2 regions of the Coprobacter fastidiosus genome follow, and region 2 is predicted to be linked to the other one. Evidence: riboswitches for the same ligand, from Rfam matches in the RefSeq annotation. Region 2 holds a riboswitch; the other holds the start of a gene.
The links. Region 2 has a riboswitch for cobalamin ahead of QUE35_RS00740 (BNR-repeat neuraminidase N-terminal domain-containing protein). Riboswitches for the same ligand answer to the same signal wherever they lie in the genome.

Region 1: another riboswitch for cobalamin. It lies ahead of accC (acetyl-CoA carboxylase biotin carboxylase subunit); the one in region 2 lies ahead of QUE35_RS00740 (BNR-repeat neuraminidase N-terminal domain-containing protein).

What each region holds. Positions count from the first base shown of each region.
Region 1 is NZ_AP028032.1:812,436-817,687, reverse strand. Features, by position in the region: gene QUE35_RS03295 (acyl-CoA carboxylase biotin carboxyl carrier protein subunit) at 1-371, opposite strand, end outside; gene accC (acetyl-CoA carboxylase biotin carboxylase subunit) at 384-1,895, opposite strand; cobalamin riboswitch at 2,175-2,371, opposite strand; gene QUE35_RS03285 (AI-2E family transporter) at 2,524-3,642, opposite strand; gene QUE35_RS03280 (thymidine kinase) at 3,697-4,281, opposite strand; gene dacB (D-alanyl-D-alanine carboxypeptidase/D-alanyl-D-alanine endopeptidase) at 4,453-5,252, shown strand, end outside.
Region 2 is NZ_AP028032.1:185,883-191,134, forward strand. Features, by position in the region: gene QUE35_RS00725 (DUF3737 family protein) at 1-834, opposite strand, end outside; gene QUE35_RS00730 (sugar O-acetyltransferase) at 852-1,421, opposite strand; gene QUE35_RS00735 (cyclophilin-like fold protein) at 1,436-2,464, opposite strand; cobalamin riboswitch at 2,956-3,171, shown strand; gene QUE35_RS00740 (BNR-repeat neuraminidase N-terminal domain-containing protein) at 3,336-5,252, shown strand, end outside.

The sequences.
Region 1 (5,252 bases), 630 kb from region 2:
GTATCCCCGGCCGCCAGCCTGTCCCCCTCGGCCGCCATCACCCTCACGACCTTTCCCGGCATGAGAGCGACAATCCTGTCAGCCTGTCTCTCCCCCTCCTTTCTTCGGGCAGACAACAACTTGGCCTTCGCATCCAGAATCTCCACCGGCAAAGAAGCAAACGCCGTATTGACGGTATAAGACTTTCCCCCCTCAGCCCTGATCAACTCGGCATTATAAGAAACCCCGTCCATCAAAATCGAACACACCCCATTCTCAGCCATCATCACATCCAGGTCCAAGACCTTGCCATCAATAGACATCCTCACACAATTCCCCACCTTACTGATCAACTCGACCTCCGCTATCCTGTTACCAACACGAATCTCCATATCCCAATAAAATTAAATTCTCAAAACCCCCTTATGAATACCGAACGCCCTCCATCTGCTGATCGGCCTGTTATCGGTTCTCCCCGTCACATTCTCCTCAAACCCCATCAAATAATCAATATAAGCAGCAATCATCGCCACCTCCACACAAACCTCGTCCCGGGCATCATACCCCTCACGAAAAAACACCGCATTCTTCTCGACGAATCCCGTATCATACCCCCCTGTCACAAAATCCGGCGTATCCATGATCCTCCTCAAATAAGCGATATTCGTCTTCACCCCGGTAATCTTATACTCGAACAAAACCCTTCTCATCCTCTCGATCGCATACTCCCTGCAAGTAGCCCACACGATCAACTTACCGATCATCGGATCATAAAACACAGGAATCTCATATCCCTCATACACATAACTGTCCACCCTTACCCCGATACCGTTCGGCTCAGTAATCTGTCTGACAATCCCGGGCGCAGGCAAGAAATCCGCCAGCGTATCCTCGGCACAAATTCGGCACTCAATCGCATGCCCCCTCTGGATAATATCCCCCTGCCTCAATCTCAAAGGCCTTCCATTAGCAATATGAATCTGCTCCTTTACCAGATCGATCCCCAGGACCTCCTCTGTAATCGGATGCTCGACCTGCAGGCGAGTATTCATCTCGAGAAAGAAATAATTCCCGTCCCCGTCCACAAGAAACTCTATCGTTCCAGCCCCGACATAATTCACGGCCTTAGCCGCTGCCACAGCCTTCTCACCCATGTCCCGTCTCAAAGCCTCGGAAATAAACGGCGAAGGCGTCTCCTCCACGATCTTCTGATTCCTCCTCTGCACCGAACACTCCCTCTCACAAAGATGAATCACATTCCCGTGCCTGTCCCCCAGAATCTGGAACTCGATATGATGCGGATGCACTACGAATTTTTCGATATATACGGTATCATCCCCAAAAGAAGCCAAAGCCTCGGACTTAGCCGCCAGAAACGCCTCCTCGACCTCTTCGGGCCTTCTTGCCAGCCTCATACCCTTTCCACCGCCACCGGCCGAAGCCTTCAACATCACCGGATATCCGATACGATTGCAGACGTCTATGGCCTCCTCAGAAGAATTCAGGTTCTCAGTAGTACCGGGTACAACCGGCACACCCGCCTCCCTCATTCTCCTACGCGCAGAAATCTTATCCCCCATAACCTCCATAGTCTCGGGCTCAGGACCGATGAAAACGATGCCAGCCCTCCTGCACCTTCTGGCAAAATCCGGATTCTCAGACAAGAAGCCATATCCGGGATGAATCGCATCCGCCCCGTGCTCGAGAGCCACCTGAATAATTCTGTCGATATTCAAATAACTCTCCCTGGCCTCAGCCGGGCCGATACAATACGCCTCATCGGCATACATCACATGCCTGGCCGCCCTGTCGGCCTCGGAGAATACGGCGATGGTCCGTATCTCCATCTCCTTGCACGACCGCATCACTCGGACAGCGATCTCGCCGCGATTGGCTACCAATATCTTCTTTATCATTGTTTTTTGTTAATTATGTCGTTATAACATAGGGTTTAAAAAATATAAAAAAACAGTCCGGCATTTTCCGGACAAGATTTATGTAAATATTTTAAATGATTGAGTGATCGGACGTAAGAGTTTTGCAGATCGTCCAGTTTAGTAAAAGTATGTAAATAATTATCCGCATTATCGGATCGGTTGATAAAAGAAATATCACATCGCGGACATATCTTTTTCATAAATTGCAAAAATTGAAATCAATAATTTTTTCGCATTTACACTCTAATCCTCGAGAATGTAAACCTTTAATGAATGGCAGGTCTTCTGACTTACTCCCATTCTGAAACCTTCCCGGTCATAGACCAGTGGCTCAGTTTTTTCAGAATGTTGAATAGAGCTTCACAGCAGCGGGACTGTTCGGGATTTGCACCCGATTCCCTTTTAATTTGCTTTTACGAAAAGGAAAAGCAAAACCGATTCAGCAGCAAATATAGGGATAAATTTTAATTTATAAGAATATGTCGGGAAATATCGATGGCGGAATATAGCGTATGATACAGCACTTATGGGGCTTATTCCCTGATTATAATCGGTTTATTTTTGAATTGATTTATGAATATTTTTTGTCGGAAAATTTAGATATACTCTACGATATTTTTCGTATATTTTTTTTCTTTTCTTTTTCAGGATTTTCTTTTAAGATGTATTTTTGATAATAAGCCAACACGAGCGATGTGAGAGGAAGTGCTATAATCATGCCGATAACACCGAGCAGAGTTCCCCATATCGATAGAGATAGAAGTATAATTGCCGGATTTAATCCTGTGACATGTCCCATGATGCGAGGGACGAGAATTATATCTTGAATTAACTGTACTATGATGAAAACAGCCATGCATGCTGCGAACAAAAGCCAAAAGTTTTGTCCCGATTCAGAGGCTTTTATCAGACATAACAAAACTGTCGGGATAACTCCGATGATTTGCAGGTAAGGCACCATATTTAGTAGTCCGATAAATAATCCCAATACGATAGCAAGGGGTAGTCCGACGATAAGAAATCCGATACTGAAAAGAATGCCGACTAAAAAGGCAACGAGAGACTGACCTCTGAAATACCGGTTCATGCTTACTTGCACGTCGGTGAGTATTCCTAATACAGTTCTGCGGTAACGGCGAGGAATGAGACCTCGAAAGCCGACGATGATCTTTTCATAATCGAGTAGGATAAAAAACAGATACAACAATACTATAAACCAACTTACAATGGTGATAATTTGGTTTACCGATCCGGTAAGAAAAGACCAGGCTTGAGTAACAGTTGTTTCGATCAATTTTTTCCAGTCTTCTTTATTCATCATTTGTGCGATCTGTTCGAAATCGATTTTTTCCCGGATATAATCGTGCCAACTTTCAGGAAGAAAAGGTATCGTATTATCCGTTGATATATAATTATGAATGAGAATTTTCATTTTATCCATCTCTTCTATAATAGATGGTATGAAAATCCATCCGAGCAATCCGAAAAAAAGAACGACCGACAATAAAGTTGCCGAGATCGCAACTACTCGGTTCTTGATGCGGCATTTATTATGAAAAAATTCTACAATCGGATGCATGAGGTAGGCCAGTAGCCATGCAACGAGAAATGGTAGAAGTGCACCTTTCAGCAAATTTATCAGATAGAACGTTCCGACAAGAATTGCTATACTGAATATGATTCGGGTAACCCGGTCAAAAGTGTAAGGACGGCGTGAAAGATACATGATTGCTCGATTTTAATTATACTTGATAATGAATTGATATAACGGGTGTGAAATCTATTCTTGCGATGCATGTTTTTTATTATAGCACGTACGGCAAAGTGGCTGATATTCTCCTTTTTCACCCAATAAAACTCTTTTATCATTGTCTATAAGTCGGTGGGAATAATTAGCTAAATGCCCGCATTCTACACAGATGGCATGAACTTTGGTCACTTCATCGGCAATTGATAACAAATAGGGCATAGGCCCGAAAGGTACTTTTTTAAAATCCATATCTAATCCCGCTACGATAACCCGTGTTCCTTGATCGGCAAGCTGGTTGCAGATATCGACGATGCCCTGATCGAAAAATTGAGCTTCATCGATACCTACGACATCTACACCGCTTGATAGTAATAGTATGCTTGCAGAACTGTCTACCGGAGTCGATTGTATGGAATTGCTGTCATGAGACACGATCTCTTCTTCCGAGTAGCGTATATCGATGGACGGCTTGAAGATTTCGACTTTTTGTCGAGCTATTTTTGCACGTTTGAGCCGTCTTATCAATTCTTCGGTTTTTCCTGAAAACATCGATCCGCAAATTACTTCTATGCGGCCGCGTTTATGGGTTTCATAGTTTTCTTCAGAAAATAACATTTCGATTCTCTTATATTAAATAGTTCAAGAAGTTTTATATCTTGAAACAAATGTACGATACTTTTTTATTTTTTTGAACTATCCATTTCGATTTTGAGATATAAAATCGGAGTAAGATTGTATATTCTTTGAAAATCGGTTATTTTTGTTTTGAAAATCAGACATTTTAATATGAGTGCGATTATAAAACTAAAATATATTATTGTTTTCCTGTGGTCGGGATTGTTCTATTTTTCTTATGCCGGGATGGGTATGTCTCGTTTTGTATCTTTGCCTGAATTGCGTTCTGCATCGGTAGGTTTTTGTATTATGGATATTGAAACGGGAGAAATAGTATCATCTTATGACTCTCAACGGTTACTTCTTCCGGCTTCGGCATTGAAGTTACTGACATCGGCAACAGCTCTCGGAATATATGGGGGAGAACATCGTTTTTATACTGATGTACAATATTCGGGGCATATCGGAAAAGACGGTGTGCTTTATGGTGATTTATATATTCAGGGGTGCGGAGACCCTACATTGGGTTCGGAATATGGTACACGTCGGGTTTTTGATTTCCGGAATCGTTTGTTGAAAGAGCTTGAAAATGCAGGTATTCATCGTATAGAAGGGTGCATTATTGCCGATGACAGCCGGTTCGACACAGAAGGAGTTTCGCCAAAATGGCTATGGGAAGATGTCGGGAATTATTTTGCGGCAGGTTGCTATGGCATTAATTACAGAGATAATACTTATCGTCTGATATTGCGTTCGGGGGCAAAAGGCTCGACGCCTGTTATTATCGGAGTAGAACCGGAAATATCCGGATTAAGTTTTTCTAATCATCTTGTTTCGAGCAGTAATGCGATTGATAGTGCCTATATATATGGAGCTCCTTTTTCTTTACGAAGGTATATTTATGGGAGTATTCCTGAAAAACAGGATCGTTTTGTCATAAAAGGAGATTTACCTGATCCTGCTTTGTTTTT
Region 2 (5,252 bases):
TTTCAATTTACAATCAGCTGGAGACTTGATATTCTTGTCAAGAATGATTTTACCGTAACTGTCGGCCGTTATACTGCCGGTGCGGGGATTTTTTACACTATGTATAGGACTCTTGATCGTGGCATTTACACTGCTGTACTCAAAAGCAAGATCGCAATCATCGGCCATGATGCAGTTTTCCAATATGAGATTTTCGGCATAGCATAATGGTTGAGTGCCAGAAATTTTGCAATTTATAAGACGCAGGTTGCGTGAATGCCAACCTAAATATTCACCGTTTAATTCAGAATCGTAAATTGTTACATTTTCCGTTTCCCACAAAGCATCTTTCGTAGTAATTTTTGCATTGTGCAGCTCTAAATTTTTCACGTATTGGAATATATATTTGCTGTCACTTTCCAGTCCGTCGATATAAATATCGTTACAAAACATAAACGGGTAAGTCCCTCCGTGTAGTTTCAAATTTTTTATATTCAGTCTGTTGCACCTCCAAAATACTTCGTCGGCATCTGTTATCTCAACATTGTTTATTTCGATATCGTGCATCTCACGAAACATTTTAGGCGCATCGATCCGAGTATTGGTCATTTTTAAATGATCGGAATACCACAAGGCAGAACGTCCTCCGATATCGAAAAAGCATCGGTCGATAATAAAACCATGTACGTGCCAAAAAGGATAATTCCCTTCAAATTTGCAATTTATGGCCTCTATGTTGCTGCATTCTTTAATAGCCGATTCTCCGGCATGAATAATCACATTTTCTAAACGAAGGTCATGTGACTCGAATAAGGGGCGTTCGCCCCCGAATTCGGCATTCGATATAGTTTTCATTTGTTGTAATTTTAGTGTTATTTATTTTCGATCAATTTGATAAATCGTGCAGGACTTCCGCCTACAATTGTATTAGCCTCTACATTTTTTGTCACAACCGCTCCTGCTCCGATAATGGCATTATCTCCGATACTGACATCTTGAAGAATAGTTGCATTAGAACCTATCCAGACATTCTTGCCGAGTATAATGGGTGCAGGATAAGTCGTTTTACGGTCTTCCGGAGCTAATCCGTGATTGAGTGTAGCAAACACTACGTTGTGTCCGATTTGGCAACCATCCCCGATTGTTATTCCCCCGTGGTCTTGGAAATGGCAACAAGCGTTGATAAATACATTCTCACCTATGGAAATATTCTTTCCGAAATCAGTATAAAATGGAGGGAACACTCGAAGTGTCTGCGGAACAGAATAGCCAAACAGTTCGGAAAGTAATTCTCTGACTTTATCGGGAACATGATATGCCGTATTCAGCCGGAATGTGATGCGCCTCGCTTCATTGCTCATATCATCCATGAAGTGATGAATCTCCTCTGTATTAAGAGCCTTACGTGCTTTTACATATGCTTTGAAACTTTCGATAGTCATATTAATTAGTCATATTATTGTTGTTCGATTTTTACTTGTATATCTCCATCAATGCTTAAAGCCTCGATATCATTACCGTTTATATGTCCTATTTTTATCAGATCATTACTATGTGACCAATTTTTGCAGAAAATGGCGACATTTCCCCATGGAACATAAATAGTAATGTCGCCGGGTATGGGAGTACAACCGCGAGTAACACCTTCGGTTGTCAAGGTTGGAGAAGGATAGAAGATTTTTTCGGTTGTATTATTGTAGTCATTTAACGTTACTTCCAATGGCAGACGGGAAAGAAAATCTTGTGCAGCTGCGTTGTCTTCCATTGTTGCGGTAATGGTGCGGTTACCGATCTTGATGTTTATATTTTGAGAAGAACTCTCCGGTATATCCGATTCCTCCCGATCAGCACCTATTCTGTCAAGCCATTCAGTAATACGGCTCTCCATTTGCGGAAGGGTTGAAGAGGTCAACAGTAATGACTGCTCGATCAGGATAGACTCGGTACAGATCGATCGTGCTTCGTTAACAGAGGAGGCAATATCGCTGCTGCCGCTTGTAGCAAACAGGGCTATTTGTTTTCCGGAAAGTTTTGAAGCATGTTGGCGCAAAAAACTCTGCATCGGTGTTGCCATGCTTCCGTACCAGATCGGATAGCCGATAAATATAATGTCATAATTGTCAAAATTATCGACAGAAGTTTTGATAGCAGGATAATTGCCTTGGCGGATTTCTTCTAATTCTTTTTGTGCTCGATTGAGTATAGAATTATAGTCATCATCGTAGGGAATCTGAGGTTCAACCTCTAAAATATCGCAATCGAGTATTGATTGAATCGTTTGTGCCACATGTTCGGTATTATTTGTACGTGAACTGTAAAGGACTAAATAATGTCCATTTTTTCCGGAGATAGGTGTATCGGTTTTATCGTTATTCTCATTTCTGTTTTCTGTTTGTTCCGAAATAAACGATTCATCTGATTTTCCACAGGCTGTTATTGATAGAACAATAAACAGCAGAAATAAAATTGATAAATTTTTTTTCATTGTTTTTATTTTTGTAGTTAATATTCAACTTATGTTTTGAGGTAGAGTTTGGAAAATTTTTAAGTTTATGTTTTCGTTCATTATTGTATGACAAAAATAGAGAGTCTTAAAAAGAACTTTTGTAGATAAATTATCGGTTTGTTTAACCAAATTACGGATTATTGTTTGAAGGAAAATCAGGAAGAAGTCTCATAAGTAATGTCTTTTTGGGGGGGACATACTCGCTCAATAGGGGATAAAAGATGTGTAAAAACGCATAAGATTTTAACTTCTAATACGAAACAAACATAAACATAGCGTAAAGATTAATCTGTAAAGGAAATATGTTCTGATAATATTTTCTTATTGGAAAATTTATGGACAGCTTCTTCATACTCTTAATAAGAGTTCTATCGAGAGAGAAACAGTAATAAATAAATTTTTTAATTATAGGCACGATATGTTATTTTATTATTTTAACATAGTAAATCCGATTAACAAAGATTAAACAGGTAAGTTTGCATTCGTATTGGTTCGCCTGCGTTTTTCTGCTCAGGTGATTAAAAGGGAATCAGGTGCAAGTCCTGAACAGTCCCGCTGCTGTAATTCTCGTTGATTCCGGACATTCATGTCACTGGGAAAATCGAAAGGCTCGTTTCGATTATGCTGGGAAGACGTCCGAAAGAGGAGAGATAAGTCAGAAGACCTGCCGTACATTTTCAGAATATCTTATGCTTTCGGGGGTTAAAGCAAAGGTAAGTATAAAATGTAACGTTAACGGGTTACGCTGGCTCTATACTGTATCTTTTCCTATAACTTTTTGTAAGTATAAGTTATTCGGTGATTTGAATATTATGTTTTGATTCAAATAATTGTTTAATTTAAAATGCTTATGAAAAGAATTATTACATTCTTGATTGCTTTTGCGTTTTTATGCAAGGTGGGGTCGGTTTGGGGACAAACAACCTCAGTCATGATGCCGTATGGCGATGACTATGACAATCCGAAAACCGTTACGGTAACCGATCCGATAACATTTTATGATAGCGGCGGAAGCTCAAGCAATGCCGAATCGTGGTGTGATTATCCGTCATCGGTATGTTTTGTGCCGGGAAATGCAGGCGAAGTTATAGAAGTCTCTTTTGAAACAGTCGATGTAAAATCTGCTCAATTTAGAATTTATGACGGTTTTGTCGATGTCGGTTATGATGATTTACCCGACGGAGACAAAGGTGTAATTGCAGCAAATTCTGTTTTTCAGTCGGCTTCTCCTGACGGGAAAATGACAGTCGGCTATTATTGTCCGGGAATGTCGGGTACAGGCTGGAAAGCGGTCGTGAAAAGCGTATCTCTTAAAGATATGATAATCGGTGAATGCATCGCTCTTTCTACGGGCGTTTCTTCCGTTCCAGTAGGTTCGGAATGTCAACCGATAATGCTCATTAACGTAAAGGCGGAAGGAAGCCTTAATCCGTTAACGGTAAGTGAATTATCTTTTAATCTTAACGGTACGGTTTCTGTCTCGGATTTACAGAATTTAAAAGTTTATTATTCGGGAAATAAATTACAGTTTAATGATGCTCATCTTTATGCTTCCGGATCATCAGGTAGTTCCGATATTAAGGCATCCGGATCGCAAGAACTTGTATCGGGAAATAATTATTTTTGGTTGGTAGGAGATGTAACGGCGGCGTCTGTTGTCGGGAATAAAATAGTGGCACAATGTACGTCGATAAAGGTTGCCGGAAACGAGGTGCTTGAGACCCCGATTGCTTCTGTAGGAGAAGTTTATATTGGCAGTGAATTGAGCATGTCTGCGATGTGGCAGAATTGTTATGTAGGCCAGACATCTTTGAATTTTTATGATGATGGCGGGCCTGACGGAAAAATATCGGAGGGTTTTAAAGGGCAGACGACTTTTATACCTTCGACATTGGGTAGGCGGATTCAAATTGAATTCAAGAAAGTGGCATTATTCAGTACCACGACCAGCGATAAAAGCGATATACTAAAGGTGTATAACGGTAAATCGGTAAATGAGGCTGACTTGAATATTCAAATTTCCAATGGAGATATAATTACGGTAACATCTTCTTCAGACGATGGAGCATTGACTGTTGCGTTGACCAGTGTAACGGGTGCATTGTTCGGGGATGGTTTTGAAGCCGTAGTTTCTGAGGTCGAGCCCAAAGAAATGACTGTGAAATCTATTGTTGCAGCACAATATACCGACGGAACAATTATGGCTGGAGATCTTTTACAACCTATATTGTCATTGAATATACAGACAGAGAATATCTTTCCTATAATAGCGCAGACTTTTAAGTTTACTACATCCGGAACGACTAATACTGCAGATGTGACAAAAGCATCGGTCTATTATACGGGTAAAAAAGCGGAATTCGGTTCTTCTAATAAAATAGGAGAGGTTATTTTAAACGGTAGTTCTGATTTTGAAATAACCGGTTGTACTCAGGAACTGGGAGAAGGAAACAACTATTTTTGGTTGGCATACGATATAGATCCGAGAGCTGTAGCCGGAAATAAAATCGATGCGGGATGCACCGCTGTTGTCTTGTCGGGTAAGGAAGAGATTATTGCCGATACCAATCCGGAAGGCGACCGTACGATAAAAAATGAATACGTTTCTACGGTAGGAACATTTGAAAAAACGATTTATGGTAGTTGGACTTATACGCATACCCCCAAAAAGTATGGTAGTGGATATGAAGCTGTACAGGGAAATCAAATCGTTACATTTATTCCGTATTCTGAAGGTAAAATTATAGAATTGGAGTATCAGGATTTT